Linked DNA regions of Lacrimispora indolis DSM 755. The protein of the gene in region 1 interacts with the protein of each later gene in a pairwise test. Links are inferred from orthologs where the notes say so. Each region holds a gene or a part of one and is shown in the gene's direction. Other genes may lie near its edges. The genes, in order: leuS and ligA.

Region 1 (15,833 bases):
ATGCGGTTACGGCGCTGGTATTTGTGCTGTTCCTGGCAATACTCGCTCTGGTGGGACCGGTTCTGGCGCCTTACGGCATCAATGAATATGATTATTCTTCCATTCTTGAGGGGCCCGGCCCGGCTCACTTTTTCGGAACCGATGAATTTGGCAGAGATCTGTTTTCCAGGATTTTATGCGGAGCCAGGATCTCACTTTCCATCGGCCTGCTTGCGGTTACGGCGGGAGCGGTGTGCGGTACCATTTTAGGCCTTATGGGAGGTTATTACGGCGGTATGATTGATTCCGTAATCATGAGGGTTTGCGATACCCTGTTTGCATTTCCCGGGATCATTCTGGCGATTGCCATTGTGGCAATTCTTGGCAGCGGCCTGTATAATGTGGTCATTGCTGTGGCGGTATTTTCCACTCCCACTTTTGCAAGGCTTGTAAGAGGAAGGACGCTGTCTCTTAAAAATATGGTGTTTGTCCATGCGGCCAGAAATCTGGGGGCTTCGGATGCCAGGATCCTGTTCAAGCATATTCTGCCGGGAGCGGTGCCGGACATTATCGTGCAGTATACCATGTCCATTGGTTCCTCCATTCTGACAGCCTCCAGCTTAAGCTTTCTGGGCATGGGAGCCCAGCCGCCCACGCCCGAGTGGGGCTTGCTTCTGTCCAATGGAAGAACCTATATGATGACCAGTGTCCACACGACTCTGTTTCCCGGCCTTGCCATCTTTCTTACGGTCCTGAGCTTTAACATTCTCGGTGACGGTCTGCGTGATGCCCTGGACCCCAAGCTTACGGATTAATAAGGAGGCGGTAACCATATGGAAGAAAAGAGAAACATACTTGAAATTAAGAATCTTCATACTTACTTTTATATTGACAGCGGAATCATAAAATCCGTGGATGGCGTAGACATTGAACTGAAGGAAGGTGCTACCTTAGGGATCGTAGGTGAATCTGGAAGCGGTAAAAGCGTTACCGCTCTGTCTGTCATGGGCTTATTAATGGGAACCAGAGGCCGGATTGTTGGAGGAGATATCATTCTCGACGGCAGGGATATCGTACGGATCAAAGAAGAAGAAAGAAGGAAATTAAGAGGAGGCAAGATCTCCATGATCTTCCAGGAGCCAATGACCAGCCTAAATCCGGTTATGAAAATCGGAAGACAGTTGACGGAATGCGTGCTTCAGCATGAGAATATTTCCAGGAAGGAGGCTTATAAAAAGGCAGAGGATATGCTTCGTACGACCGGTGTTCCAAGAGTAGAGCGGATGATGAAGGAATATCCGTTCCAGCTTTCCGGAGGGCAGCGCCAACGGGTCATGATTGCTATGGCTCTCGTCTGCAAGCCTCAGGTGCTGATTGCCGATGAACCCACCACAGCTCTTGATGTAACGATACAGGCCCAGATTCTGGATCTGATGAACAACTTAAAAAAGGAAACCGGAACCTCTATCCTGTTTATTACCCATGATTTAGGCGTGGTGGCGGAGACCTGTGACGAAGTGGCGGTCATGTACTGCGGACGGGTGGTGGAAAAGGGGGATGTAAGATCAATTTTTGCAGCACCTGCCCATCCATATACCAGAGGGCTTCTGGCTTCCATACCAAAGCTGGGGGTTTCGGTTGACGAGCTGGAATCCATCCCCGGCAATGTTCCAAATCCCAGGTTCATGCCTGAGGGGTGCAAGTTTGCGCCGCGGTGTTCCCAGGCCTTTGACAGGTGCAGGAAAGAGGAACCGGGATTTTTTTTAATGGGCGGAGGCCATGTGAGCCGCTGCTGGCTTTGTGAAGGGAAGGGTGGTGAGGACAAATGACGGAAAACCTCTTAACTGTTAAGGATATGAAGATTTATTATCCCGTTTCCGGCCGCAAATTCGGAAAAACCGAGTATGTAAAGGCTGTGGATGGAGTTTCCTTTGAGGCAAAAACGGGGGAGGTATTCGGCATCGTGGGAGAATCCGGCTGCGGAAAGTCCACTCTGGGGAGAGGGATCTGCATGCTGGAAGAACCGACCTCCGGTGAGATTATTCTTGACGGAGAAAATATTTCCGGCTATAACAGCAGGCAGATGCGTCCGGTGCGTAAAAAGGTCCAGATGGTATTTCAGGATCCTTATGCCTCATTGAATCCAAGGATGTCGGTGTTTGATATCATTGCGGAGCCTCTGGTCATTCACGGGCTGACGTCGTCAAAGGAAGAGCGGAAGGATAGGGTCCTGGGCCTTTTGCGGAAGGTAGGGCTGGATGATTACCATGCAAACCGGTATCCCCATGAGTTTTCCGGCGGACAGCGGCAGAGGATCGGCATCGCAAGGGCCCTGGCGGTAGAACCCAGGCTTATCATCGCTGATGAGCCGGTATCAGCCCTGGATGTATCAATCCAGGCTCAGGTGTTAAACTTATTAAACCAGTTAAAAAAGGAATTTTCCCTTACTTATATTTTTGTGGCCCATGACTTAAATGTAGTGGAACACATCAGTGATCGGGTAGGGGTCATGTATCTTGGAAATTTCGTGGAGGCAGGAGTCAAAGAGAAGCTTTATAAACATCCCCTCCATCCCTATACACAGGCGCTTTTATCGGCAGTACCGGTTCCTGATCCGGAAGTGAAACGGGAACGTATCATTCTGGAAGGGAGCATTCCCTCCGCTTTAAATCCGCCTGACGGCTGCAAATTTCATACCCGTTGTCCAAAGTGCATGAGTATCTGCAGCATGAAAGCGCCGGACCGGTATCAGGCGGATGAGGATCATTACGTTTACTGCCATTTATATGATGATAAAACCGGTAAAAAATGATAACAGAGTTAAGAGGAGAAAATAATTATGGATATGGAAATGTTAGGCAGACTGTCAAATGCCTTTGGTCCAAGCGGCTTTGAAGAAGATGTGGTGCGGACGGCGGCAGGGTATTTAGGCAGATATCAGGTTGAAAACGACGCGATGAACAATTTGTATGCCTGCATGCCTGAGGCGGAGTCAGGAAAGCCAGTGATTCAGCTGGATGCTCATCTGGATGAATGCGGTTTTATGGTGCAATGCATACACAGCAACGGCTGTCTGGGGATCCTGATGCTGGGAGGATTCCATCTTACCAATGTCCCGGCTCATTCCGTGCTTGTGAAGACCAGGGACGGAAGGCTTATAAAGGGCATTATCACCTCAAAGCCCGTTCATTTCATGAACGACGAGGAACGCAGTTCCCAGAGCCTTGACATAGAAAGTATATATGTGGACATAGGAGCCTGCAGCCGGAAAGAGGCGGAAGAGGATTTTGGCATATCTGTGGGTGATCCCATGGTTCCCGATGTGTCCTTTTCTTACGACAAGGACCATGGGATCTGCTTTGGTAAAGCTTTTGACAACCGGGCCGGCTGTGCTTGCATTATTGAAACCATGAACAAGTTATATGAGGAGAGAAAGGATCTTTTTGTGAATGTCGTAGGAGCCTTCGCCTCCCAGGAGGAAGTGGGAATGAGGGGAGCCACTGTCACAAGCCAGATTGTAAAGCCGGATCTGGCCATTGTTTTTGAGGGCTCTCCCTCGGATGATTTCTTCTTTGATGCGGCTGTCACTCAGGGGAAAATGAAGGGAGGCGTGCAGATCCGCCGAATGGATAAGAGCTATATTTCCAATCCTGCCTTTGTGGAGTATGCCATAGAAACAGCCCAAAGCCTGGGAATCAAATACCAGGAAGCTGTCCGCAGGGGAGGAAGCACCAATGCAGGAAAACTCAGTCTGACGGGGAAGGCGGTTCCGGTACTAGTGCTTGGCGTCCCCACCAGATACGTTCATTCCCATTATAATTTCTGTGCAAAAGCGGATTTGGAAGCGGCCTGCCAGTTGGCAGCCGAAGTGATCCGAAGGCTGGATCTTTCTGCGATCCGCCATATCTGCCGCCAGGATCTGCTGTAAAACCATAAAAGGAGTGGTGACTTGAAAAAACCTGTGATCGGTATTATGGGCAATACATTTATGACAGAAGTGGGAATATTCAACAGCATGGAACGGGTTTATGCCAATACCGCCTACGTGGAAGCAGTACTCAGAAACGGAGGCATTCCGGTTGTCATACCGGCAACCGGGATTCTGGCCGGACCGGAAGAGGCAATGGCATTTTGCGACGGCCTGCTGTTTCCCGGAGGGGAAGATATTCACCCATGGTATTATGGGGAGGAACCTCTGCCTGTTTTGGGGGAAATCCGGCCGGAAATCGACGAAGCTCTTTTTCGGGCGGGGCAGTATGCCATAACCCGGAGCATTCCCATGCTTGGGATATGCAAAGGGCATCAGTTCTTAAATGTTCTTATGGGAGGAAGCCTTTATCAGGATATTTCTCTGCGGGAGAAAGAAAGCCTGCAGCATATGCAGAAACGGAAAAGAAGCTATCTGACCCATCGCGTGGAGGTTTTAGAAGAAACAAGGCTTGCCTCCGTACTGGGGGCAGGAACGCTGGAAACCAACTCCATGCACCATCAGGCAGTGAAAAAGCTGGGACGCGGGCTTAAGGCATCTGCTTATGCATCCGATGGAGTGATAGAGGCTTTGGAGGATAAAGAGGGGCTTATTATGGGGATTCAATGGCATCCTGAAAACTTAATTGATTCTGTTCCCGCCATGAACCGGCTGTTTTCTTTTTTTAACGGGCATTGTGCCAGGATGAAGAGTCAATAAGGACTGTAACCTCAATTCCGCCTCTTTGGTTAAATCAGGCTTTGCAGGCTGCCCATCGTGGAATAATTGCGCTTTTCTCTGATCTGTGATAAACTGATACCAACTGGCAGGAGGTATGAAAATAGTGGAAGACAGAAGAAGTGCATGGAAAGCGTTTTCAAGAGTGGGAATCGGATATGGAGCATTCCTTCTTGTGACGATTATTATACAGCTTGAGGTGGGAGTCATCGCCCTTGCCCTGTCCCGGTTCGGAATGGAAATAACCTTTGGGAACTGGTATATGGTGGTTGTTTCTCTGGCTAATTACGTTGTCGGGGGAATTATCGTCTATCTCATTGTGAAGGATATGCCGGTTTTATGCAGGCCCAGAGGGAAAAAGGCCGGGGCAGGAATGCTTGTTTCCGGATTTTTGATCTGTATGAGTGCCCTGTTTTTGGGGAATCTTATTGGTCAGGCTCTTATGAGCCTTGTCAGCGCCCTTTTGGGAAGGCCTATGATTAATCCGGTAGAGGAAGTGATAAAGGATTTGAGTACCTGGGCGATTTTTGTCACAATGGTGATAATGGCCCCTGTTTTTGAGGAGATCCTGTTTCGCAAGGTCCTGGTCGACCGGATCCGGCTGTATGGAGATAAGGCGGCGATCCTGGTATCCAGTGTTGTCTTTGGTTTAAGCCACGGAAATTTCTACCAGTTCTTCTATGCCTTTGGCATTGGTCTTGTGTTTGCCTATATTTATATTCAGACGGGAAAGCTTCGTTATACCATAATTTTTCACATGATAATCAATTTTCTCGGCTCCATTGCGGCCCTTCACATTGGAGATAATCCACTGCTTGCTGTGGGCTACTCCATATTCATGCTTGGGGCAGTTTTTGCAGGAATCATTTTGCTTTTTATCAGCCGGAGAAAGCTGGTGTTTCATCCGGGGCTTATGGAAACCTGGGGCAAAGGTTCCTTTAAAACGCTGTTTGTAAACCTTGGAATGATCCTGTTTTTCCTTCTTTCGGCTGTAACCTTTGTCGTTTCTTCTGCTTAATCGGAAGGGTGGAATGGACAGTATTTACGGAGCCCTCCGGCACATATTTGCGGAGTGTCCTGGGATTTCATAAAATGCGGTTGACACATTTCGTCAATTATGTTACATTTGTAGTTAGCAAAAATACTTTGATTAGGAGTAGTAAGCTGTCTGAAACATGCAGAGAGCCGGCGGGTGGTGGAAGCCGGTTGTGGATGACGGCTGAACTGGCCTTTGAGTAGCGTGCTGAAGGAAGCCATGCTTTCTGCGTAGGCATTGCCGGTGTCCCGACCGTTACAGCGGGCGGATATGATGATCATATCCAGTGAGAGCATACGGACATCGTATGAAATAGAGTGGTACCACGCGGCAGATCCTGCGTCTCTATGGCCTTATGAACGGCCGGAGGCGCATTTTTTATTTACTCTTAAGGTCATTATTTTATCCGCGGACATTTAAAACAGGGAAAATCCCTTTCGTAAAAGGAGGAAGCACCCTACGGGTATACCTATATGCACAAAAAGCGTGTGCGAGAAGGAGGAAATTTTGTTATGGCAGCATCATACAACCATACCGCCATTGAGAAAAAGTGGCGTGAAAACTGGGCAAAGAACCCCATCAATGTTGATGACGGAAAGAAACAGAAATATTACTGTCTGGATATGTTCCCATATCCGTCAGGAAGCGGTCTTCATGTAGGCCATTGGAGAGGCTATGTAATTTCCGATGTGTGGAGCCGTTATCAGATTTTAAAGGGACATTACGTGATTCATCCTATGGGCTGGGATGCTTTTGGCCTGCCTGCAGAGAATTATGCCATCAAGATGGGAGTCCATCCGGCGAAATCCACGGCAGAAAACGTCATGAATATCAAACGCCAGATCAATGAGATCGCAGCTGTCTATGATTGGGATATGGAGGTCAACACCACTGATCCCGGATTTTATAAATGGACCCAGTGGATTTTTGTCCAGATGTTTAAAAAAGGCCTGGCTTATGAGAAGGAATTCCCCATTAACTGGTGCCCATCCTGCAAGACAGGACTTGCAAACGAAGAAGTGGTAAACGGCTGCTGTGAGCGATGCGGAACCGGAGTCACAAAAAAGAACTTAAGACAGTGGATGTTAAAAATCACCGCTTATGCAGACCGCCTGTTAGATGATCTGGATAAGCTTGACTGGCCGGAAAAGGTCAAGAAGATGCAGACGGAGTGGATCGGAAAATCCTATGGAGCCGAGGTTGATTTTAAGGTGGACGGAAAAGAGGAAAGTATTACAGTTTATACCACCAGACCTGATACCTTATACGGAGCCACCTTTATGGTGCTGGCGCCTGAGCATGCTCTTGCCGCCGGCCTTGCTTCCCCGGAGAATAAGGAAGCGGTTGAGAAATATATTTACGACGCTTCCATGAAGTCAAATGTGGACCGCCTTCAGGATAAAGAAAAGACCGGCGTTTTTACTGGCAGCTATGCTGTGAATCCTTTAAGCGGTGCCAAGGTCCCCATCTGGCTCTCCGATTATGTCCTTGCCGACTACGGAACCGGTGCCATTATGTGCGTACCGGCTCACGATGACAGGGATTTTGAGTTTGCAAAGAAGTTTGATATTCCCATTGTTCAGGTCATCTCAAAGGATGGCAAAGAAATCGAAAACATGATCGAAGCTTACACCGAGGCCAATGGAACCATGATCAATTCCCGTGAGTGGAATGGCATGGAGTCCTCTGTCCTTAAAAAAGAAGCTCCAGTCATGATCGAGGAGCGGGGACTGGGAAAGAAGACCGTAAACTTTAAGCTCCGCGACTGGGTATTTTCCAGACAGCGCTACTGGGGAGAGCCGATTCCCATTATTCACTGTCCTCATTGCGGCAATGTCCCGGTTCCGGAAGATCAGCTTCCGCTCACCCTTCCGGAGGTGGAAAGCTATCAGCCAACCGGCACAGGAGAATCTCCGCTGGCAGCCATTGACGAATGGGTGAACACCACATGTCCGGTGTGCGGTGCTCCGGCTAAGAGAGAGACCAACACCATGCCTCAGTGGGCAGGTTCTTCCTGGTACTTCCTCCGTTACGTGGACAGTCACAATGATAAGGAACTGGTATCCAAAGAGAAAGCAAAGAAATACCTTCCGGTGGATATGTACATCGGCGGCGTGGAGCATGCCGTGCTTCATCTTCTGTATTCCCGTTTCTACACCAAATTTTTAAACGACATCGGTGTGGTGGATTTTGATGAGCCCTTTACCAAGCTGTTCAACCAGGGTATGATAAACGGAAAGAACGGAATCAAGATGAGCAAGTCAAAGGGAAATGTGGTATCTCCTGATGATCTGGTTCGTGACTATGGCTGTGATGCCCTTCGTATGTATGAGCTTTTCGTAGGACCGCCGGAGCTTGATGCAGAGTGGGATGACAGGGGAATTGAAGGCGTCAGCCGTTTCTTAAACCGGTTCTGGAAACTGGTGACGGAAAGCAGCGGTAAGAATGTGGAGCCTACCAGGGAAATGCTCCGCCTTCGCAACAAGCTGATCTTTGATATTGAACAGCGTTTCAGCCAGTTTAATTTAAATACGGTTATTTCCGGATTCATGGAATACAACAATAAATTGATCGAGTTGGCTGGGAAGACCGGAGGAATTGACAAAGAGACGTTAAAGGCTTTTGTGGTTCTGGTTGCACCCTTTGCACCTCATATCGGTGAGGAACTGTGGCTTCGGCTTGGCGGCACGACTTCCGTATTCCATGCACAGTGGCCGGAATGTGATGAAGAGGCCATGAAGGAAGACGAAATTGAGGTCGCGGTCCAGGTTAACGGAAAGACCAGAGCAGTGGTGAAGCTTCCTGTAGGCGTATCAAAGGAAGAGGCCATTGAGGCCGGCAAGGCTTTGATCCCGGATAAGATAACAGGACCCATTGTTAAGGAAATCTATGTTCCCGGAAGAATTATAAACATCGTGTGCAGGTAAAACCGTCAATGGAGTAAACCTTAATTCTATTAGTATGAAATGTGAGGGCATTATAGGCCATAGAAATATGGCTTATAGTGCCCTTATACAGCTTCAGGAACCAAGGAAATTCTCAATGATTGCTAAGTGTGGAATCTATAAAAGGAAATTTCGGTTAGAAAAAAATTGTTGACATTTTACAAATTCTATGCTATCTTTTACTCAAGAGTTGTTACTTTAAGTAGGCCACATCTATCTTGTATGATGTTGTCTGCTTTTTTTTTGTATATATCATACAAGCATTTGGATTGGTAATATTGAGGTCAGAAGAAAAAAAGAAAGGAGCTATATGAAGATAACGAAAGTAATTAATAATAATATAGTGCGCTCAATGAATGAGCGGGGGCAGGAAGTTTTATTACTTGGAAAGGCTCTTGGTTTCCAGAAAAAAGTTGGTGATGATATTCTGGATCATGCAATTGAAAAGATCTATATATTAACCGATAAACAGTATGAGAATGATTTGCTTTCACTGTTATCGGATGTTGATTTTTCCAATATCCAGGTTGTTAACAAGATTGTTGAAGATGCTGAATCTACAATGGGAAGGGAATTGCCTGCAAGTGTTTATTTTTCCTTGCTGGATCACGTTAATTTTGCTGTGGAAAGATATCATAACAATCAAATGTTTGAGAATAAACTTCACAATGAAATTAAGCGTTTCTATACGATTGAATATCATATCGGTGAAAGAGCTGTAGGAATTATTAACAGCGCGCTGAATATACAATTGCCAAATGATGAAGCATCTTTTATTGCCATGCACATTTTGAATGCACAACTTGATGATAATTACTTTAACAATACTGATTTTATGACCAAAATTATCAACCAATCCTTAAACATAGTACGTAAAAATTTGAATATTGAATTTGATACTGATTCAATCAGCTATGAAAGATTCATGACTCACCTTAAATTTTTTTCAATGCGTTTAATAAAAAACGAAAGATTACAGGTGGATAACTCAAGCATTCTGGAAGTAATCAAGAAAGAGTATGAGGAGGCATACCGCATTTCATTGGAGATCAGGAACTATATTGAGAATACGTTTGATGTAAGTGTTGAAGAAGCTGAAATCATGTATTTAGCAATTCATATCAATACTTTTATCAGAAGGAATACGAAGAATTGAGGTGGAAACGTTGAAAAAGTACCGGACGATTGTGAGTGGTGCCACTTTCCTTGGACTGGCTGTGGCATCTTGTGATCCAAACAATACGTTAATTGTTGAACGGGGCAATGTCCTGGGAAGTGACTATTACACGAGCCTTAGAATTGACCGCTTGGGCAATTACCAAATGAAAGAAGCAGCAACGAAAAAATTGTATCAAAGTATTATAAAAAACAAGCATATGTATTATGAGGATCTGTTGATTATAAGTGAAATCATGCCGGTTATAGGGAATTTTGTAAAAGAAATGAATATAAATATTCTTTTGGACTGCACGGTTATGGAAAAAGTGCAAAAATCCCATGGATTAGCGGTGGAAGCGTTTTGCCGGGATCAGGTGATGACCTTTGAATCTGACTATTTTATTGATACGACTGCTGATAATCTTAAACTCCCACATGAAATGTCGTGTTGTTCATTAGTAAGAAGCAAAGGAAGTGATCCAGTGGTTTGCCGTGATGGAAGCCATTATGATCTTGGGAATGGCGTATACTGCCTGGAGATCCCTGTGAAAACCGCAAGTATGAAAGATAACAGGAGACAGGTCCTTGCTCATTTTGAAAAACCAATGAAAAGTGAAGATGAGTTATTGATGATTGCAGAAACGCCATGCATTCGTGGAAAGTATGAGGCGGAAAGAACAGGTAATATCATTTATGCTTGCTCAAGTCTTACACAAAATGTGTTTGAAGCAATGGACAAGGGTGTCGAACTATGGAGGGATCTGTGATGCGGACGCTGAATTGGCTGGCGGATGGAGAATCCAAAATGATAGAATTGAACGAGGTAATATACGTTGATAAATTTGACGTGATTGTAGTTGGCGCAGGAACTGCCGGAAGTATTGCGGCTGTCAAGCTTGCGAGCTTGGGACACAAAGTGCTCGTAATTGAAAAAAAGAGCTTTATGGGCGGCATTTATTCAAGCACCATGTTTCAGTACTATCGGGGGTCCATTGGTGGAATATACGAAAAGTTTGATGCAATGGTGGAAAAAATGCAGGATAAGTACCAGGTATCCAAAGCATTTGGCTCTCAGCCAATGATTCGCCGTGTAGTGTATGATAAGCTTCTTGAACAGTATGGGGCAAACATAGAATTTAATGCTGTTGTTGTGAGTGTATACAAACAGGATCAAAGGATAGAAGGAATTCAGTATTTGACGTGCAAAAAAAAGGTCAATGTAGAAGCAAAAGTATTTATTGATGCAACAGCAGACGCTTCGTTATGCAGGATAGCCGGTTTGACATTACATAAGGGCCGGGAGTTTGATGGGTTGTGCCAGCCTTTCTCAAATGTAAGGCTGTATTATGATTTTCTTGCGGATCGGATAGAATTCAATAACATTGATGCCGGAACTATGAAGCAGGAGAATCCGGAAGAGTACTCAAAATCTGTAATTGATTCCACAAATAATTCAGTATATTCCAATCCGCAAGAACACCAATTCACATTGGGAATGTCTCCGATCATTGGAATCCGCGAAGGTTTTTCCATCGATGGATTAAAGAAAATTACCATGAAGGAAATCGTCGATGGGTATATTTCCAAAGAACCGTTATATTATTCAAGTGCTAATTTCGACAATCATACAAAAGAGATGGCATTTGAAAGCGAACAGCTTTGTGATTGGGTTGTTGGACTGAGCATGTGGTCAGCCTTGATATCCGTTCCCATTGAGAAAGAAGTAATGATACCAAAGGGGATTGAGAATATTATGGCGATTGGAAGAATGATGTCATTGGATCATGATATCGCATCCCATACGCGAATGATGCGTGATTGTCAGAAGTCAGGCGAAGCCAGCGCTATTGTTATTGATTCTGCTTTAAGAAATGATTTGAAATTGGCAGATGTCAAATACAGCCAAATTAAATCGCTGCTGGAAAAAGACGGCTGCCTCAATGAAGAAAACAATTACGGATTGAAGGATAACCCGCCTCCGGATATAAATACGCCTATGTGGTTTCCGGAAACAGATTCAGAAATTGTAAAAGCGATGAAATCAGATAGGCCTGGATTTGCCATGCTGGCAGCGTATAGAGGAAGAAAAACCAGATTGCTGAAAGAGGGACTGCAGTCAAATAACCAGAATATGAGGGTGAACAGCGGGATTGTTCTTGCTCTTTTAGATGATAACACCGGTCATGACATTTTAGTTCAGGCTGCGAAAAAACGTGACTCTTATAAGCCGATGACAAGTAAGTCATATAATATGCTGAGAGGTTTGAGTGCGGTATATTGTCTTGGACGATTGCATCAAAAAGAGAGCTATTCTGTTTTGTACCGTTTACTGCAGGAGCATGAGTCTTTTATTGACGATGAAATGGAATTTGATAAATTTATAGGAAGCCGCCAGGATTATCATTTCCAATACGTTGCACATATTGTAAGAGCGCTGGTTAACATTGCAGACCATAATGAAGATATGAAAGATAAAGTGACAGGCGGGATCCATCAGATTGTGTACAGAGATGATTTTAAAGTATATACGTCACTGAAATCAAATCGTAATGATTTACATGATATGACATTTAAGTTAAGGGAATTTATTCAATGGAAGCTTGGTCTGCAAGGCTCCGATTACGTGAAAGCGGCAAAAACAGGAGAGATTGACAATTGCAGCAGGAAGGGAGAATCATATGATTGAACAAAATATTATTGAACAAATTATTGAGGCAATAGGTGGAATTGACAATATTGAACGTATCAGTAATTGTATGACACGTTTTAGAGTTGTAGTTTTTGACAAAGATAAGATCGACAAAGAAAGGCTCAAAGAGATTCCCGGCGTACTTGGTGTAGCAGGGAAAAATTACAACCCACAAGTTATTCTTGGTCCGGGAAATGCTGAATATGTCCGGGGTGAAGTTCAAAAAATGATGGATGCCCGCGCGCAGAAACAGGCTGTTGTTAATAAAGCAGATATTTTCAGAGAAAAGAAAAAGAACCGAAGCGAAATATTCACGATGATTTCTCAGGTGTTTACACCGATGATACCTGCATTGGCCGGAACAGGTCTGCTTTATGGATTGTTGAGAATTTTTCAATATATTTTCATATATTTTAAAGTGGATTTCTTCAACCCTGCTGCAATCGCTGATGGGGGGTCTGTATTTATGGCGGCATTAAGCGTTATTGCAGGATCTTTCTTTTCGATTATGAATATTGCTGTTGCGTCACAAGCGGCTAAAACAATGGGAGGCAATCCCTTTGTCGGTATGGCAATTGGAGCAATTGTAACGAATGTGGGCCTTTTAAATGGTGTATCAATGAGCATCTTTAACTTAGAATTTAAAAGTGGTATGGGTGGAACCCTTGCAGCCTTGCTTGGCGGTTTCTTAGTTGCAATACTTGAAAGAAAATTCAGAAAAGTTATTCCGAATGTCTTGCAGGTACATTTTCCGGCATTATGTTCAATCTTGCTCACCGGTATTGCTGTACTGTTTGTGATTCAGCCAATCAGCGGTATGATTGCAAATGCACTTGCCAACGTTGTTATCTGGCTTGTTTACAACGCGGGAGCAGTCGGAGGTGCAATTATCTCCGGAACATTCCTGCCGCTGGTTGCTTTGGGAATCCATCACATTGTTACTCCGATCCAAACCACTTTATTACAGGAAGTTGGTTACACATCCCTGCAAGGATTCCTTTCACTTGCCGGGGCAGGACTGGCTGGTGTTGCTTTAGGATTACTTATTAAATATCGCAAACAAGAAAAATATAAAAAACTGCGTGCTGCGGTAATTGGTAATTTACCGACACAGCTGCTTGGTATATCTGAGCCAATGATTTATGGTATTTCAATTCCTTTGTGGCGGCCATTTATTGCTGCAAATCTTGGCGGTGCATGTGGCGGCTTTGTATTAGGCCTTTTCCCAGGACAAGGAGCCATTGCCATGAATGTATCGGGGCTGCTGGGTGCATTGGTTAATACCAAACCAGGTGCATACTTATTGAGCTATCTGGCGGCAGTGATCGGTGCAGCTTTCTTTACAAACATATTGGGAGTAAAGGATGAAAACATGGAGATTTTCCTTGGCAATTAAAGGCCTGTTTTTAAGATTCCATACTGACAAGAATAAAGTGCGGTTCCATGTCTGGAAACGCACTTTATTCTTATTATATCATAACCATCGGCTCTCTCTTTTTTGCAGTCCATGACAAAGGGTGCAGTTTGTCAGGTTCTCATTTTGTATTGCGTTTCATGAAGTTTTTAGAGAGCATCCGAAAGGTATCGATCCGTTTCCGCTCATTTTGATCCATGTTGGCGCTCATGATGGAGATGAGAAGATCTGTTTCCTGGTCATTAAACTGAATGCCTTTCTGGCTCGCTTCCGCATTTAAGCTTAAAAGCGTTGGAAGAAGCTGGTCTTTTGGGGTGGTTTCCACTCGTTTTGCAAATTCATTCAGCATGGATAGCTTTTGCGGATTCATGTTTTTTAGTCTGGGGTCTTGTTTCCAGTTTGCGTTCATAGATTACTGTCTTTCCTTTCTATGGGGATATGTAAAGGGAATCAAGGTAGGAACAAAGATTAATTCATCTGCTGCATGGCGGACATCATAAGCTGCATGGTTTCCAATTTGGACTGTTGATCCGGAGGCATGAAGTTCTTTAGCTGGTCAAAAGACATCCGTCCAAAGGGATTGTTATTTTGTCTTTGGTTATTGGCAGGCCTGCCGGGTCCTTCGGACTGGGTTTGGGTTTGGGACTGGGCCTGGGACTGGGCCTGAGCCTGGACAGGAATGGTGGAGCTGGGAACGGGGTCAGGGAAAGAACCGGCCAGCCTAAAGCCCTGGAAGAAGTTGATAACAAGGTCGATGAGATCCTGTTCTGCCGGATTGGCAAAGGGCTTTATGGTGTTAAGCATATCAATGGGGGAGTCGGACTGGCTTCTCTCTCCTGCGGAGCAGATTCCCATGGTCGCCACTTCTCCCTCTTCAAACAGATTGATGGTGCGCTGCAGCTCGTTTATTTTTACGAAGTAGGAGATAAAGCGCTGTTGGGAAACACTCATATAAGGCAGGGCGGCCTTCATCATCTGAAGATGATTATCACCGATAAGGGAGTCCAGATCATTGGCGCGGACATTTTCTTCATTGTTCATGGCATGAGATTCCTTACTTTTCTTGTTGACAATATATGCGTCTGCATATATTAGTATTACAGGAGAGTGATTTAGATATGGAAAGCAGATTGATCATAGATGGAAATGCAGTATATGAAATTGATGAAGAATGTATGAAAAGAAAGCAGAATAGAAACTCTTTAAAGGGCGGAAACGGCCAGAACCCTTTTCCAACGTCCGGAAAGGGTAGCGGCCAGAGCCGTTCATAAATGAAAACAGGGCCCGATCTGTGAAGAAGATCGGGCCCTGTTTTATGTTTTGCTTAGCAGCAGAAGTTATTTCCGCCACCGAAGCCGCCGCCGCCACAGCAGCACAGAAGAATGATGATCCAAATCCAACTGCCACCATCATTTCCGCAACCGCCGCAACTGTTACCGCAACTGTTGCCGCAACCGCCGCTACCGCCACCACAGAAGCACAGGATAAGAATCAGCCAAATAAGATTGAAACCACCGCTGTTGCATCCTCCGCTGTTGCAATCGCATCCGCATCCACAGTTAGTTGCTGCCAGATCACTCATATAGGTTCCTCCAAATAATTTGTTTACACTGTAAGTGTATGAATGCCAGCTTGCCACTGTTTCCACATTTTTCTCAAAATTTTTAGATTTGATGTGATTGAACTTATCCAAATGTTGTGTATAATTAGAACAACAGAGAAATGAGGAGCAAAAGATGGATAAATTATATTATAACAGACCATATGTAAAAAACTTTGAAGGGGAAGTGCTGGATTGCGTCCAGGGAAAGGACGGTTTTTTTCAGGTGCTTTTAGACCGGACAGCCTTTTATCCGGAGGGCGGAGGCCAGCCGGCTGATATGGGAAGCCTGGGAGAGGCAGCAGTC
Region 2 (15,778 bases), 2.3 Mb from region 1 along the record:
AAAGACCGTGCCCCCAACATCGTGGATATGGTGAATTACCCCGCGAGGATTTATCCTGTGGGACGCCTGGACAAGGATTCGGAAGGGCTGATCCTCATGACCAACCAGGGCTCTCTGGTGAATAAAATAATGCGCAGCGGAAATGCTCATGAAAAGGAATATCTGGTGAAGGTCAACCGCCCGGTTACCGATGATTTCATCCGGAAGATGAAAAAGGGAGTATTTCTTCCGGACTTAAATGTGACCACCAGTCCCTGCCGTGTGACAAAGGCAGGAGAAAAAGCATTCCGCATTATTCTGACCCAGGGGCTAAACCGCCAGATCCGCCGAATGTGCGGCCAGCTGGGCTTTGAAGTACGGATGTTAAAACGATTGCGGATCATGAATGTTGAACTGGGAGATTTAAAGCCAGGAGCTTACCGGGAGCTTTCGAAAAGGGAGTACCACCAGATGAAAGAGGCCTTAAAAGGCTCGACAAATCGTTCCTATAAAGAACAGAAAAAGGAGATATCTGATGGACGCTAAAATAAGCAGAATGAAAGAGCTGGTCAGCCTTCTCACGGCAGCAGGAAAGGCCTACTACCAGGAAAGCCGGGAGATCATGAGCAATTATGAATATGACAGGCTTTACGATGAGCTTAAGGATTTAGAAGAGGAAACCGGAGTCATTCTCTCCAAAAGCCCGACGCAGAACGTGGGATACCAGGTTTTAAGCGAGCTTCCCAAGGAAGCCCACGAAACACCCATGCTTTCCCTTGATAAGACCAAGAGCGTGGAAAGCCTGCAGGAGTGGCTGGGCAGCCAGACGGGAGTGCTGTCCTGGAAGCTTGACGGGCTGACCGTAGTCCTTTCCTACAACCAGGGGACCCTTCAAAAGGCCGTAACCAGGGGAAACGGAGAGATCGGTGAGGTCATCACAAACAATGCAAAAGTATTTTCCAATATTCCTTTAAATATATCCCATAAGGGAGAACTCATCCTGCGTGGGGAAGCAGTGATTAAGTATTCGGATTTTAACCGGATCAACGAAGAGATCGGGGAGTTAGCCGCCAGATACAAAAACCCCAGGAATTTATGCAGCGGTTCCGTAAGGCAGCTAAACAACCAGATCACTGCCCGGAGAAATGTAAACTTTAAGGCATTTGCTCTTGTAACGGCAGAAGGTGTTAATTTTCTTAATTCCAGAAAAGAACAGTTTGAATGGTTAAAAAAGCAGGGTTTTGATGTGGTGGATTATCGTATGGTGACAAGGGATACTCTGCCGGAGGCTGTAGAGGAGTTTTCTGAGTCCATTTCCAGCTATGATGTTCCATCAGACGGCCTGGTGCTTTTGTTTGATGATATCGCTTACGGAGAAGCCCTTGGACGTACGTCCAAATTTCCCCGTAATGCCATCGCATTTAAGTGGGCCGACGAGATCCGGGAAACAAGGCTTGACCACATTGAGTGGAGTGCGTCCAGGACCGGGCTCATCAACCCGGTGGCAATCTTTGACCCCGTAGAGCTGGAAGGGACCACAGTGAGCCGGGCCAGTGTCCACAACTTAAGCATTATGGAGGCCTTGGAGCTGGGAGAGGGCGATGAGATCACGGTTTATAAGGCCAATATGATTATTCCTCAGATCGCCGATAACCTGACAAGAAGCAAAAAAATCCAGATCCCAGATCAATGTCCTGTCTGCAGCGGAAAAACAGAGATCCGCAAGGTTAATGATGTGAAGAGCCTGTACTGCACCAACCCGGACTGTCAGGCCAAGCGGCTGAAAAGCTTTTCCCTTTTTGTCAGCAGGAATGCCTTAAATATTGACGGATTGTCGGAAGCAACCCTGGAAAAATTCATTGGAGCCGGATTTATCCGGGAATTTGCAGATATCTTCCATCTGGAGCAGCATGAGGAAACCATTACCCAGATGGAGGGCTTTGGAAGGAAATCCTACGATAATCTGATTCAGGCAGTAAAAACGGCCTCCCATACCACCCTTCCAAGGCTGATCTATGGCCTGGGGATCGCTGGAATCGGTCTGGCAAATGCAAAGACGCTGTGCCAGGAATTTAAGTTTGATTTTGGGAAAATGCGCACCGCTGAGGAAGAGGAGCTGACAGCAGTTCCCGGAATCGGCAAGGTGCTTGCAGATGCCTGGATCACTTATTTTAAGGAAGAAAAGAACAACGAGATGGTGGACCGCCTGTTGCCTGAGCTCACCATTGAGGGAGAGGCAGAGGTCCGGGAAGATGGAATCTTTGAAGGAATGACTTTTGTCATTACAGGTTCTGTGAACCACTATGAAAACCGGAAAGCCCTTCAGGAGGACATTGAAGCCCACGGCGGCAAGGCCACCGGTTCAGTGACTTCCAAGACGACTTATCTGATCAACAATGATACTACATCCAATTCTTCCAAAAATAAAAAGGCAAAGGAACTAGGAGTGCCCATTATCTCAGAAGAGGATTTTATAAGGCTGAAAGAAGATCGCCTTTCAACCTAGGGGTTGTGAATCAACCGGATATGTGAACATATCTGCTTGATTTTTCGTATAAAAAATGCTGGAGGAATAAATTATGCCGATTAAAGTACAAAAGGATTTACCTGCAAAAGCCATACTGGAAAAAGAGAATATTTTTATGATGGATGAGGACCGGGCTTTAAGCCAGGACATCCGCCCTCTTCAGATTTTGATCATTAACCTTATGCCGATAAAGGAGGAGACTGAGACCCAGCTTCTCCGGGCCTTGTCCAATACGCCCCTGCAGGTGGACTGTTCCTTTCTGATGCTGGAGAGCCATACTTCCAAGAATACGTCGGCCAGCCACTTAAATAAATTTTATGTCTATTTTGATGAAGTGAGGAAAAAGAAGTTCGATGGCATGATCATCACCGGAGCCCCGGTGGAAAACATGGAATTTGAAGAGGTCAATTACTGGGAAGAGTTAAAAAAGATCATGGAATGGAGTAAAACCCATGTGACCAGCTCCCTTCATATCTGCTGGGGAGCCCAGGCAGGACTTTTCTACCATTATGGCATACCAAAATATAAGAGAGACAGCAAGCTGTCCGGTATTTACCGCCACAAGGTCCTGGACCGGAAGGTGCCCCTTGTGCGCAGCCTGGATGATTATGTGATGGCGCCTCATTCCCGCTATACGGAGGTTCGGCGGGAGGACATTGAAAAGCATCCGGAGCTGATCATTCTGGCGGAGTCAAAAGAGGCCGGGATCCTTCTTGTGATGAGCCGGGATGGAAAGCAGGTATTTATCCAGGGCCATCCGGAATACGACCGCATGACCCTGGACGGAGAGTATCACCGGGATTTGGGAAAAGGACTGGATCCTGCTATTCCCTGTAATTATTATGAGGATGATGATCCGGATACATTGCCTGTGTTAAATTGGAGGAATGGGGCAAATACGCTGTATGGGAACTGGCTGAATTTCTATGTATATCAGATCACACCTTATTTGCTGGAGGCGGAAGAGGGAGAGGACTCCGTGAAATAGAAATGTATTGCCTTCTAAATAAGTCCATGGTATGTTTGACGATGCTGCAGATTTTAATTCTGTTTCCAGTTACAAGAATCACATATCAGAAGATTCCGTCTGCATTCATAAAGTTTTTGAACAGTGCCGCAAGAGAAATGATGAATGACTGACCGGGATAAATAATAAAGGGGCTGTAAAAAAACTTCCCTAAAAAAATCGCTGAGGTCGTGAGACCACAGCGATTTTTTGGTATAATTAATTATGCGACTAAAAAACCACACCAATGGTAATTATACCTCACGTCAGTTGAAATTACCATTAGATATCGAAAAAATAATTAATGTTTCTGATCCGGTATACACTTTTTGTGAGGTGATGGATCACATTGACCTATCAAGATATTTTGTAGAGAAGGGATACAAAACAGGTCGTCCAAGATGTGATGAACAAAAACTCCTTAAAGTTATACTCTTTGCTTTCATGGCGCACGGCATCTGCTCTCTGCGTGAAATAGAAAAACTTTGCAGGAATGATATTCGATATATCTATCTCCTTGATGATATGAAGGCTCCTTCTTTTGCGACGTTTGGGAATCTAATTCGCAATGAATTGACGGATTCAATTGAACAGATCTTTACCGATATTAACAGCTACATTTTTAAAAAGGATCAGGTGGATCTGGAGCATACATATATTGATGGCACAAAAATCGAAGCAAATGCGAACCGTTATACCTGGGTGTGGAAAAAATCATGTCTTCGTAACCGTGATAAAGTTTTTGAAAAACTATCGGCATTAATTGATTCGATGAATACAAATGTTTTAGACTATATGGGAATAAAACTTGAAAAGCGAAATGAATATGCCATTGATTATGTCACAGAATTACTTGAAAACTATAAAACAGCAACCGGCCTGGATATGATAAAGTTTGTGTCAGGGACTGGGCACAGAAAAAGTATGGAGCAGCGCCAATATCAGGAGATGCAAAGATTTCTGGAACGTCTGAAATCATATGCAAAGCACATAGAAATATGTGGAAATGAAAGAAACAGCTATTCGAAGACCGACTGCGATGCTACTTTCATGAGAATAAAACGGGACTATATGGGAAATGACCAGCTCCTTCCGGCCTACAATCTACAGGTGGCGATATGTGATGAATACATAGCAACAGTTGATGTAAAACCCTACGCCTCTGACATGGAATGCTTTGTGCCGCTCATGGAAAAGTTCAACAGCATCTATGGACATTATCCCAAATATCCAGTTGCAGATGCCGGGTATGGTTCGTATAATAATTATCTTTACTGCGAAGAGCACGGCATGGAAAAGTTCATGAAGTTTACCATGTTTAAAAAAGAAACCACGGATAAGAAATACCACAATGATCCATACCGGGCTGTCAACTTTAAAAGAGATAAGTCAGGTGCTCTTATCTGTCTGAATGGAAAAAGATTTAAGTTTAAATACAAGAAACAAGTATATAAAAACAAGTATGGAAGAACAGAAGAAATATACGAATGTGAAAGCTGTGAGGACTGCCCATATAAGCCTGACTGCTGTAAAAAGAAATCCGGGAACAGAACCATATGCATGAATCAGGAATTAACAGCAATCCACCAAGAAGTGATGAGTAACCTGGAATCCATTCATGGAGCACTTTTGCGAATGAATCGAAGCATTCAGGCAGAGGGAACCTTTGGGTAATCAAGTGGGATAAGTCGTACAAACGGCTCTAAAGACGAGGCGAAAAGAACGTAAGTCTTGAGCTCACTTTAATTTCATGTAGTTATAATCTTTACAAGTATCATAATAAAAAAAGCCGGTTACTGACAGCTGCATAAAAAGCCAGCGGGATGGAATCATTTATCCCCTTGGATTCCCAAGGGTAACATTGAGTGCGCATTTTTTGCTTAAACAAAGATATCATAATTATTTTTCCGGGCGAAATCAATATAAAATTTGAAATAGGATTCATATCAGCGTTCGCTGATATGAATCCTATTTCAGGAGGGACTTATTTTACAGCCCCTTTAAATGAATATAAAGAAAGATCCTCATATGGTCAATTCTTTTTTATGACATGTCCTGATTTCGCTTAAAATCTGATCATTTACCATTTTGGTTATGATTCAATAAAAGTAATTTTATCATGATCCGGAACATGAGGCGGTTTTTCCGTATTGGCATATCCCAGCAATACGGAACAGCCAAAGGCATAACCATCAGGGAAGCCCAGACGTTTGGTAAATTCCGCTGCACGTGTTCCGCTGGCAAAGGCCAGGCCGGCAAATCCACACATAATGTTGGCTATGCCTAAAGATGTTGCAGCCAGAGTGATATTTTGACACAGGATCCCGCAGTCAATCAGTGCGGGAGCATATTGTGCCGGATCAATAGGAACTACGATCATACATGGTGCGCCATAAAACAATCTGCCGCCCCGTTCCATGATTCTGTTATATGAGGATTTGTCCTCCATGCCGGCCAGATAGGCCATGCCCTCCGATTCCATATCCTGTATCAAATCTTTGTCTTTTACAACAATTACCCTCCATGCCTGACGGTTCATTCCACTTGGTGCCTGTATGGCGGCTTCGGCGATGGCCCGGAGTATTTCGTCTGACGGCATATCATTTTTAAAATCGCGGCAGGAATACCGCTTAGCTATTACATTCAATGTTTCATTCATTGTATGCACCCCTTTCATTATTCAGGTCGGTTTTATCCAATCATACCATACGTAAAAGTATGTTTCAATCGACGAAGAGTAGACTGTATTTTATTTGGAATTTCAGATATTAAATAAACTCTGTATGCCTGTATTCTGGCGGTGAGCGGGCCTTTTTCCTGTGATTGCAATAAGGTCAGAGATTTCAGGCACAAAAAATCAAGAAGAAAATTATCCATAAATATGCATTTGATCCATTTTTTGCTCGTTGTTCAAAGAAAAACCAGCATGTTATACTTGAAAAAATAAAAGAGAGAAAAGGATCACGTAATGAAAAAAAGTACTATGAAGAAAACATTTCTGTTTGTTTCTGTTTTTATGTTGATCATCCTGGGATGTCTTTTAAGCAGAGATGCATTTACAGAAAAGTCTGGCAAGGATTTCCTGGCAGAATCCCAAAGCCCGGCAGCAGCCAGCATTGCAGACACTGCAGTTCCCCTTTCCCCCAGCCCCATTCCGGATAATTCTGAAACGGCTGCTCTTGTTTCCGCAGAATCGTCTGCATCGCCTGAAGCACTTGCAGCGGAATCATCAGCCCTGCCGGTCGCAGAGCTGTCAGCCTTGTCTGTCACGGAGCCATCTCCCCGGCAGACAGGCAAATTAGTCGGATATTATGCAGCATGGGCTGCTTACTATAATTACTATCCAAACCAGATAGATGCCGGAAAGCTGACCCATATTAATTATGCCTTTGCAAACATCGGCGCTGACTTAAGGGTTACGCTTGGATATCCTGAAGTGGATCCTGACAATATAAAGCTTTTAAATTCTTTAAAACAGACCAATCCGGATTTAAAAACCTTGATTTCCGTTGGAGGCTGGAACTGGTCCGGGAAATTCTCAGATGCGGCTCTGACAGAGGAGTCCAGGACCGTATTTGCGGACAGCTGTGTTGATTTCATTATAAAATACGGATTTGACGGAGTTGACTTAGACTGGGAATATCCGGTCAGCGGAGGTTTGGCGGAAAACGCAAGGCGTGGGGAAGATAAGCAGAATTTCACCCTGCTTCTTAAAAAGATACGTGAAAAGCTGGATGCACGAGGGGCTGCTAACAATAAGCATTACTTACTGACCATTGCAGGGGGAGCGGACCGCTCTTACATAGACAATGTGGAGCTGTCAAAGCTGGCCCAGTATCTGGATTATGCAAATGTCATGACCTACGATCTCCATGGCTACTGGGATTCCCACACGGATCTTCTGGCTCCTTTATATGACAACGACGATCCTTCCCCCCAGTATAAAATAAGTGTGGATAAGGGGATCACTGCCTGGCTGAATGCTTCTTTTCCGGCAGAAAAGCTGGTAATGGGGATTCCGCTTTATGGATACTTATATTCTTCTGTAAATGATTCAAACAAAGGATTATACCAGCCGTTTGGAGGTTCGAGTTCCATCGGATATCAGGATATTAAGGATAACTACTTAAATAAAGCAGGCTATACCAGACATCTCCATTCTCAGTCAAAGGTTCCCTGGCTGTTTAACGGTACGATCTTTATCAGCTATGAAGATCCAGAGTCCATAGGTTATAAATCTGATTATATCAAATCGAAAAACTTAGGCGGCGCTATGGTCTGGGAACTGAGCCAGGATCCGAAGGGAGAGCTTCTTGGCGCCCTGTATCGCGGCTTAAGATAGCAGAAAACAGGCGGAAGCTTCCTGTCCCATGAAGGGAATACGAAACTGCCGCCTGTTTTGGTTATGGACCGGTCCATAGAGCATTCACTCACTTTACAAGAGTGCTTAGTCCGGCCACTTCATCTACTGGAAGAGAAAATGCGATGGCATGTTCCCCTGTTTCCTTCATCACTGTTTCACAAATGGATTTAAGGACCGCCTGTTTATCCGCAAGGGGAACCAGAATGAGAAGGATTTCCTTTTCATTGGAAAGGGTCAGGCCAAAAAGCTTTTTGGAATCATCCGTACTAACCTCTCTGGCTTTGACCAGAGTTCCGCCCTTGCAGCCGGCATTTCTGGCAGCTTCCATGATGGGAGCGGAAAGATCGGTATTGATAACAGCAGCAATTAGTTCGTATCTGATCGTATCTGACATAGAGCGATCCTCCTTGAGATAATCTGTGACAGGGGGCGTATCCCCTTTTGACAGGTTAGCTTCTAATATACTGGAAGCTGCGGCGCTGATTCCCGACAGGGAAATAGTAAATACGATGCCGTAACCTGGTTTTCCAAGCTCTAATATTTCATGAAGAGCAGATAATAAGCGTTTGGTAGCCGCTTCCTCCACGATTCCGATGACCAGATCTTTTTCCGGTTCATCTAACCCCAGGCAGTCCTTGATGGCAGAGCTTGCGGTTCCATGTCCTCTGGTGATGAGAAGCAGTTCCTGATGGTGTTCTTTAAAAACGGAAGCTGCTTTTTCACCCTTTCCCCGGTCTACGATTACCGTAATCCAGTTTACTTTACGATTGGAAATCATCAGCCTCCTCCTTTCCTAATTCGATGAATTCAAGCTCCATATTAAGGAGCGGTGTACTTGCCGGTACATTGGCCTTTTTAGTCTTGTAGCGATAGGAGACACCGATGAGCTGTATGATGATGAGAGGCGTCATGGCGACCATGGCTACGATGCCAAAGGCATCAGTTACGATATTCCCTCCTAAAGCCTCGCAGGCTCCCATGGCAAAGGGAAGCAGGAAGGTGGCAGTCATAGGGCCGGAAGCAACGCCGCCGGAGTCAAAGGCAATGGATGTAAAAATCGGCGGGACCACAAAGGATAAACCAAGGGCAAGTGCATAGCCGGGAAGCAGGAGAGCCAGAAGGGGAAGACCTGTCATGACTCTTATGACGGATAATCCAAGGGAAATGGCCATGCCGATGGATAATCCGGTCATCATGGTCTTTTCCGAAATAGAGCCTCCCGTTATGTCTTCAACCTGCTTATTTAAGACCTGTACGGCCGGCTCTGCCTTTACAATGAAGAAACCGATAAGCATGCCGATGGGAACCATGACCCAGTTATAGGGAAGGGATGCAAGCTGCTGACCCAGATAATTGCCGGCAGGCATAAAGCCAACATTGACGCCGGTGAGGAAAAGCGTCAGTCCGATGTAGGAGTAAATGAGCCCAACCATAATTTTGATCAGCTGTCTTTTCCTTAGCTTCAAAAAGAAGAGCTGAAATATGAGGAAGAACAGCAAAATAGGAAAGAGGGCCAAAAAGACTTCCCAGGCATAGTGAGGAAGTTCATGCTGAAAGGCCAGCCAAAGGTCCTGAGAATTATTTATGGAGGGAATCACCATGGGCTCATAATCAGCTGCAGAAGATCCATAGGCAAGGCCCAGAATCATAACAGAAAGAATGGGTCCCACGGAACATAGGGCGACCAGGCCGAAGCTGTCGCTGTCCTGGTTTTTCCCTCTGCCGATAGAGGAGAGGCCGACACCAAGAGCCATGATAAAGGGCACCGTAATGGGGCCTGTTGTAACGCCGCCGGAGTCAAAGGCAACAGCCAGAAATTCTTTGGGAACAAAGGCGGATGTAACAAAGAGTACGGCATAGCAGATCATAAGGATATGGGATAAGCTCCAGCCAAATAAGGTCCTTAGAAATGCGATTGCAAGGAACAGTCCGACTCCTGCGGCCACAGAAAGGATCAGGACCATGTCAGGAACGGCCGGCGTCTGCCCCGCCAGGACCTGAAGATCCGGTTCCGCTATGGTAATGATAAAACCAATGATAAAACAGGCAAAAACAATGAGCGGCAGCTTTTTTGATTTTGCCAGTTGGGCACCCGCTTTTTCTCCGATGATCATCATGGACATATCCACACCCAGTGTAAAAAAGCCCATTCCAACGATTAAAAGGGTTGCCCCTACCAGAAACAGCATCAGTGGGTCAAGAGGCATGGGAGTGATTGTTATGCACAAGATCAACACGATACATGTAACGGGCAGGACAGATGATAAAGATTCAACAATTTTTTCTTTTAATTTTTGGTTCAAATAGATACCTCCTGTTGTCCGTTTTTTATGATAGGGATTCTTAAGAATAATTATCTGCACAGAATTGTGCATGAGCCTGCAGACTCTATTAGCTCTAAATTAGTTTAACACACAAATAGTTGCGAATGCAACTAAAATTTTGCCGAATATTTATTAATGGGGGAAAATGTCGTTTCATTCAGCCGTCCACAAAGGTGCATTTCCCTGTGTTTTCGATCTTGTAGCCCTTAAAAGGAAGAAGGCCGTTCTTAAATTCCTGGGAGTTTACCGTGTCGGCAATGCTTTGAAAGGCCGGATGGTTCATGGCCGCCCTGGAGAAGACTAAGTCCATGGAGGCAGCAGACAAAGGAATAAAATCCAGCTGGGGATATGCAGCTAAGTGGGACACATCACCAATGCCCGCATCAGCATCTCCCGATGCGACCGCGTTTGCGGCTGACATGTGGGAGAGGCATTCTTTCTGATATCCCGAAATAGAAGTCTTTACAATGTTTTGGGCTGAGAGGCTGGAGTCCATGTAAATCCTGTACCCGTTTCCCTTCTCCCTGTTTATAAAACGGACATCAGGGCGGCATAGATCCTTTAAGGCCCGCAGCTTCTTTGGATTCCCTTTTTTCACGTAAAGGCCTGCCTGAAGACTGCAGATATGAAGGATTACGACTTCCTTTCCAGGCAGAAGATTTTGGATCTGACTGATTTCCTGCCCTTCCCGGCCGGTGCAGAAGGCGGTGAGGGCCATATGAGTTTTTTCATAATAAAGAGAATACAGGCTGTTATAATCATTCATATAGGAATGCAGGATAGGAAGGCTGTCAGGGTGAAGGCTGAGCTGGCTTCGGAGCAGCTCCGCCACCCTGGATTCCTGGCTGCTTATGATCAGGCCGCTGGTATTAAGAAGGTAATCCATCTGCCGGATCGCGGCATCAGCTGTAAACTGTGGAATATCCATGATCCGGGGAAGAGGCTCTTCCGTCTGGAAAGAGCTGCCGTTCTTTGGAGTCTTTAAATATTCATCCAGCTGATCCTGGCTGATCCGTATTTGTTTGCCGACCTTTGCAGCCTTTAATTCTCCCCGTTTGATCAGTTCATATACGGTCGATTTTTTGATTTTAAGCTGGTCGGCAACTTCCTGGGTAGTATATATTTTTTCCATACGGTTTCCTCTTTGCTTCCTGTGGTTTTTATCATTTATAAATAGTTATAGCATATTTTAATCCATTGTCAATGAAAGGCTTTAAGAGCTGTCTGTCATATGGAGGCTAAAAGCTTAAAGTCCGATGTTATTATAAAGATAGATTGGCATTGACATTCGATTAAATATCATCTAAAATGAATTGGGAATTACCAAACGGAACAAAACCGAATAAAACCCAATTAAAATGAATAACAATATAGATTGTTGTTCAAATGGAAACCAGGAGGAAGTATTATGAAACGAGGAAAGAAATTACTTGCGGTTATGATGGCGGCAATGTTTGCTGCCGGTGCGGTTGTGGGGTGCGGCTCAGGCGGTTCAACCGCTGCAACGCAGGCGACAACTGCGAAAGAGGAGACCAGCAAGGCAGAGGAAACTACGGCAGCAGCGGAAACGACTACGGCTGAAGCAAAGGCAGAGAACGTGGACCTTTACGTGTTTATTGCCGCCAGCTTAAAAAACACAATGGAAAAGATCAAAGAAACCTATGAAAAAGATCATCCAAATGTTAATATTATTTATAATGCAGACAGCTCCGGAACCCTTCAGAAACAGATCGAAGAGGGCGCTCAGTGCGATGTGTTCTTCTCTGCAGCAACCAAGCAGATGGATGCGTTAAAGGAAGGCGGATATGTAGTAGAAGGTTCCGTTACCGATCTGCTTGAAAATAAGATCGTTCTGATCAAGCCAACAGGCGGAAAAACTGAGGTAACCGGTTTTGACAATATCACAAAAGCATCAAGCCTTGCTCTTGCAGGAGAGGATGTACCTGTAGGCCAGTATGCAAGAAAACTGTTCACCAACTTAGGAAATCTTGATCAGGTTATGAAAATGGAAATCAATGAAGGCGCCAATGTTACCGCTGTTTTAACAGCTGTTGCAGAAGGAAGCAATGAAGTAGGCGTTGTTTACGCAACCGATGCAGCTTCCATGGCAGACAAGGTTGAAATTATCGCAGAAGCAGATCAGACCATGATCGATCCTGCTGTTTATCCGGTAGGCTTAATCATTGACAAGGAGGCATCAGAGGAACAGGCAAAGGCAGCAGCTGACTTTAAAGAGTATCTGGTTAGCGATGAAGGCGTTATGAAGATGTTTACGGATGCCGGATTTGCAAAACCTGCAAAATAAATCATACACATAAAAGGGGGTGAAAATCTATGCTGGATCTTATGAAAACAATAGATTGGAGTCCCCTTTTTATTTCCCTTAAAACGGGGATTCTGGCAACTGTGCTGACCTTTTTTCTGGGGATAGCCGCCGCAAGGCTGATCATGAGGCTGAATAATACGGCAAAATCCATTGTGGATGGGATATTGACCCTGCCCTTGGTCCTCCCGCCCACTGTGGCCGGATTCTTTCTTCTCTTGATCTTCAGCCTCCGCAGGCCCTTCGGTAAATTCCTTTTTGAGGAATTTAATATAAAGATGGTGCAGACATGGCCTGGGTGTGTCATAGCTGCCTTTGTTATCGCTTTTCCTTTAATGTACCGGAATGCAAGGGCGGCCTTTGAGCAGGTGGATGTTGACATGATCCATGCGGGAAGAACTCTGGGGATGTCGGAAGGGAAGATTTTCTGGAAGATCATCGTTCCCATATCGGCGCCTGGACTGGCTTCGGGAACCGTGCTGGCTTTTGCAAGAGCCATCGGGGAATATGGAGCCACCACCATGCTGGCAGGAAATATTTTAGGAAAGACCAGAACGGTTTCCGTTGCAATCGCTTCCGAGGTGGCGGCAGGAAACTGGGATACGGCCGGGTTCTGGGTATGCGTCATCGTTATTTTGTCATTTTTTATAGTTGCGGTTATCAATTATATATCCGGAAAAAATATGAAACATGTGAACAGGTGGATTTGATATGGCATTACAGGTAAACATACGAAAAAAGTTTTCAGGATTTGAATTAAAAGTGGAATTTGAGGCCGAGGGCGGCTGCATGGGGATTTTGGGAGCCTCCGGCTGCGGAAAGACCATGACCTTAAAATGCGTGGCAGGAATCGAAAAGCCGGATCAGGGCCGGATCGTTTTAAACGGAAAAGTGCTCTTTGATTCGGAAAAGGGGATCAATCTGCCTGCAAGGGAACGCCGTGTGGGCTACCTGTTTCAAAATTATGCCCTGTTTCCTACCATGACCGTAGAAGAAAACTTAAAGATTGTGATTCCGGGAAAGAAAAAGGATAAGCTGCCCCTTGTTGCGGAACAGTTAAGGCGTTTTCAGCTGGAAGGGCTGGAAAAAAGGTATCCTTCCCAGCTTTCAGGGGGCCAGCAGCAGAGAGTGGCGCTTGCCCGCATGCTTTTGTACAGTCCTGACATCATCATGCTGGATGAGCCGTTTTCCGCATTGGATGGCTTTCTAAAGGACACGCTTCAGATGGAGATGCTGGAAGTGATCAGGGACTATACCGGTGATGTGCTTATGGTATCCCATTCCAGAGATGAGATCTATAAATTTTGTGACCGCATGATCCTCCTTTCAGAGGGAAATACTATATTAAAAGGCTGTACAAAGGACATTTTCCGAAGGCCGGAAAGAATGGAGGCAGCAAAGCTGACCGGCTGCAAGAATATTTCCTCCATAGAAAAAATCAGTGATTATGAGCTTTTTGCCTGCGACTGGAAGATCAGGCTTAAGACAGAGGAGAAAATCGGAGACTCTGTCCGGTATGTAGGAATCCGGGGACATAACCTGATCCCTGCCTTAGGACCGGAAGAGGAAAATGCCATGGGCATTGAATTGGCCGGGTTTGCCGATACTCCCTTTCAAAGGCAGTACCTGCTGAGGAACATAAATGATAAGACCTCTATAAAGATCTGGTGGATTCAGGATAAAATTGATTTTGAAGAAGGAGCCGTTCAGAACATTCCTTCATTTATCCGGTTCCCAAAGGAAGATCTCCTGCTTTTATTATAGTTTTTTGTATTTCCAGGAATTGGTTGACAATGAAAAAGGAAATGTTTACAATAAATTTATAAAAAGCAGTATAATCTTCCGGTTTATAATCCATAATTACTGCTAGATATTTCCACTTTCCTGTCCGTGCCTTTTTGGCAGGGGCCGCCCGCTTTATCGGGCATCGGGCGTAAAGGTATGCCAAAAGGGTGTTTCTAAAGGCAGGTTTGGATGAGAGGAGACATATCAGATGAAGCTCAGCGCAAGAAACCAGTTTAAAGGAAAAGTTATAGGAATTGAAACTGGCGCGGTAAACGCTATCGTAACCATTGACATCGGCGGAGGCAACATCGTTTCTGCTACGGTTTCCATGGCAGCGGTAAAGGACTTAAAGCTGGAAGTGGGAAAGGATGCATATGCCATCATTAAAGCCACTTCTGTAATGGTTGGAATCGACTAAAAGAGGATTTATAAAAAACGGACTTACAACAGTCCGTTTTTTACTTTCATTATGTAGACCATAAAAATTCACCTGTCGGAAATAATTCAGTGATCCCCGGTTTTCTCTCCTTTCATGATATGGGCGCCAAGAAGAAGCACCAGATAGAATATGCTTAATATAGCGATATGGAAAGCCGTTTTTATGAATAAAGACATCCCCTGGAACGGATCTGCCAGGGAAAATACCGCAAAGTAAATCCCAATGGCGAGCACCATGAGAGCTGCCGGTTTTACGATCATATCCCATGCGTTCCAAACAAAGTCCACCTTCTTCCGAAGGGTCAGCACATGCATCATGGCCAGAAGCAGCTCGCTGGCCAGGGTTCCCACCAAATAGGCTAAGATCCCGAACCTGGGGATCCCAAAAAGGACAAATCCCAGACGGATCAGCAAAGCGATGGCATTCTGGATAAATGTGACTGAGGTTTTTCCAAGGCCGTTTAAAATGCTTCCCATGGTGGTTACCAGATAGATGAAGGGGCAAAGCCAGGCCAAAATGGTCATATAGGTTCCGGCAGTATTGTCCTTAAATACGCTGACGCCTAAGTCATCTCCGAACAGGGTGAATATGCCGATGCAGAGGATTCCTACGTACAGACAGTAACGCAGTGACATGGAAATGGCATCTCCGATCCTCCGCTCATTTCCCTCTGACTGGGCCTCGGCCACCGTTGGAAGTAAAAGCACTGCCAGGGAATTAAATATGGTGGAAGGGAACAGAATAAAGGGCAGGGCCATTCCTGTTAATACGCCGTATACGGAAAATGCTGCTGAATCGGAAAGTCCGGACATCTGCAGTCTGCTTGGAATTAAAATGGCTTCCGCGCTTGCAAGGATGTTTAAAACCAGGCGGTTCCCCATAAGAGGCAGGGCCAGTTGCATAAGCCCGGGAGCGGTATCCCGAAAGGAAGAAGAAACCAATGTAATGCCTGGGGGCATTTTGGGCGAAAAGAAACGGTATGCCATAACAGTAAAAAGAGATGAAGCAATTTCCCCTATGAGATGGCCCATG

What was found.
Region 2: the proteins of leuS (region 1) and ligA interact in binary tests that used the Escherichia coli proteins (3 or more experiments, as listed by UniProt). The link is inferred for Lacrimispora indolis DSM 755 from one-to-one orthologs.

What each region holds. Positions count from the first base shown.
Region 1 is NZ_AZUI01000001.1:5,592,007-5,607,839, reverse strand. What follows is about bases 5,886-8,939. They hold leuS (leucine--tRNA ligase), read left to right. Parts: upstream 5,886-6,232; coding sequence 6,233-8,647; downstream 8,648-8,939. Also shown: K401_RS0127215 (ABC transporter permease subunit), read left to right, coding at 1-794; K401_RS0127210 (ABC transporter ATP-binding protein), read left to right, coding at 813-1,808; K401_RS0127205 (ABC transporter ATP-binding protein), read left to right, coding at 1,805-2,791; K401_RS0127200 (M42 family metallopeptidase), read left to right, coding at 2,819-3,907; K401_RS0127195 (gamma-glutamyl-gamma-aminobutyrate hydrolase family protein), read left to right, coding at 3,929-4,666; K401_RS0127190 (CPBP family intramembrane glutamic endopeptidase), read left to right, coding at 4,791-5,702; BglG family transcription antiterminator LicT, read left to right, coding at 8,976-9,821; K401_RS0127175 (hypothetical protein), read left to right, coding at 9,832-10,590; K401_RS0127170 (FAD-dependent oxidoreductase), read left to right, coding at 10,590-12,509; K401_RS0127165 (PTS transporter subunit EIIC), read left to right, coding at 12,502-13,908; K401_RS0127160 (hypothetical protein), read right to left, coding at 14,048-14,335; K401_RS0127155 (hypothetical protein), read right to left, coding at 14,395-14,967; K401_RS33320 (hypothetical protein), read left to right, coding at 15,045-15,197; K401_RS34125 (hypothetical protein), read right to left, coding at 15,251-15,508; K401_RS0127140 (alanyl-tRNA editing protein), read left to right, coding at 15,663-15,833.
Region 2 is NZ_AZUI01000001.1:3,307,772-3,323,549, forward strand. What follows is about bases 1-2,999. They hold ligA (NAD-dependent DNA ligase LigA), read left to right. Parts: upstream 1-514; coding sequence 515-2,485; downstream 2,486-2,999. Other genes in these bases: K401_RS0115820 (pseudouridine synthase), read left to right, coding at 1-525; metA (homoserine O-acetyltransferase MetA), read left to right, coding at 2,559-2,999. Outside these bases: more of metA, read left to right, coding at 3,000-3,494; K401_RS0115845 (nitroreductase), read right to left, coding at 5,605-6,171; K401_RS0115850 (glycoside hydrolase family 18 protein), read left to right, coding at 6,496-7,854; K401_RS0115855 (hypothetical protein), read right to left, coding at 7,943-8,650; K401_RS0115860 (DUF1538 domain-containing protein), read right to left, coding at 8,637-10,178; K401_RS0115865 (substrate-binding domain-containing protein), read right to left, coding at 10,357-11,331; modA (molybdate ABC transporter substrate-binding protein), read left to right, coding at 11,608-12,504; modB (molybdate ABC transporter permease subunit), read left to right, coding at 12,534-13,232; K401_RS0115880 (sulfate/molybdate ABC transporter ATP-binding protein), read left to right, coding at 13,234-14,286; K401_RS0115890 (TOBE domain-containing protein), read left to right, coding at 14,516-14,725; K401_RS0115895 (putative polysaccharide biosynthesis protein), read right to left, coding at 14,812-15,778. UniProt on the Escherichia coli protein: DNA ligase that catalyzes the formation of phosphodiester linkages between 5'-phosphoryl and 3'-hydroxyl groups in double-stranded DNA using NAD as a coenzyme and as the energy source for the reaction.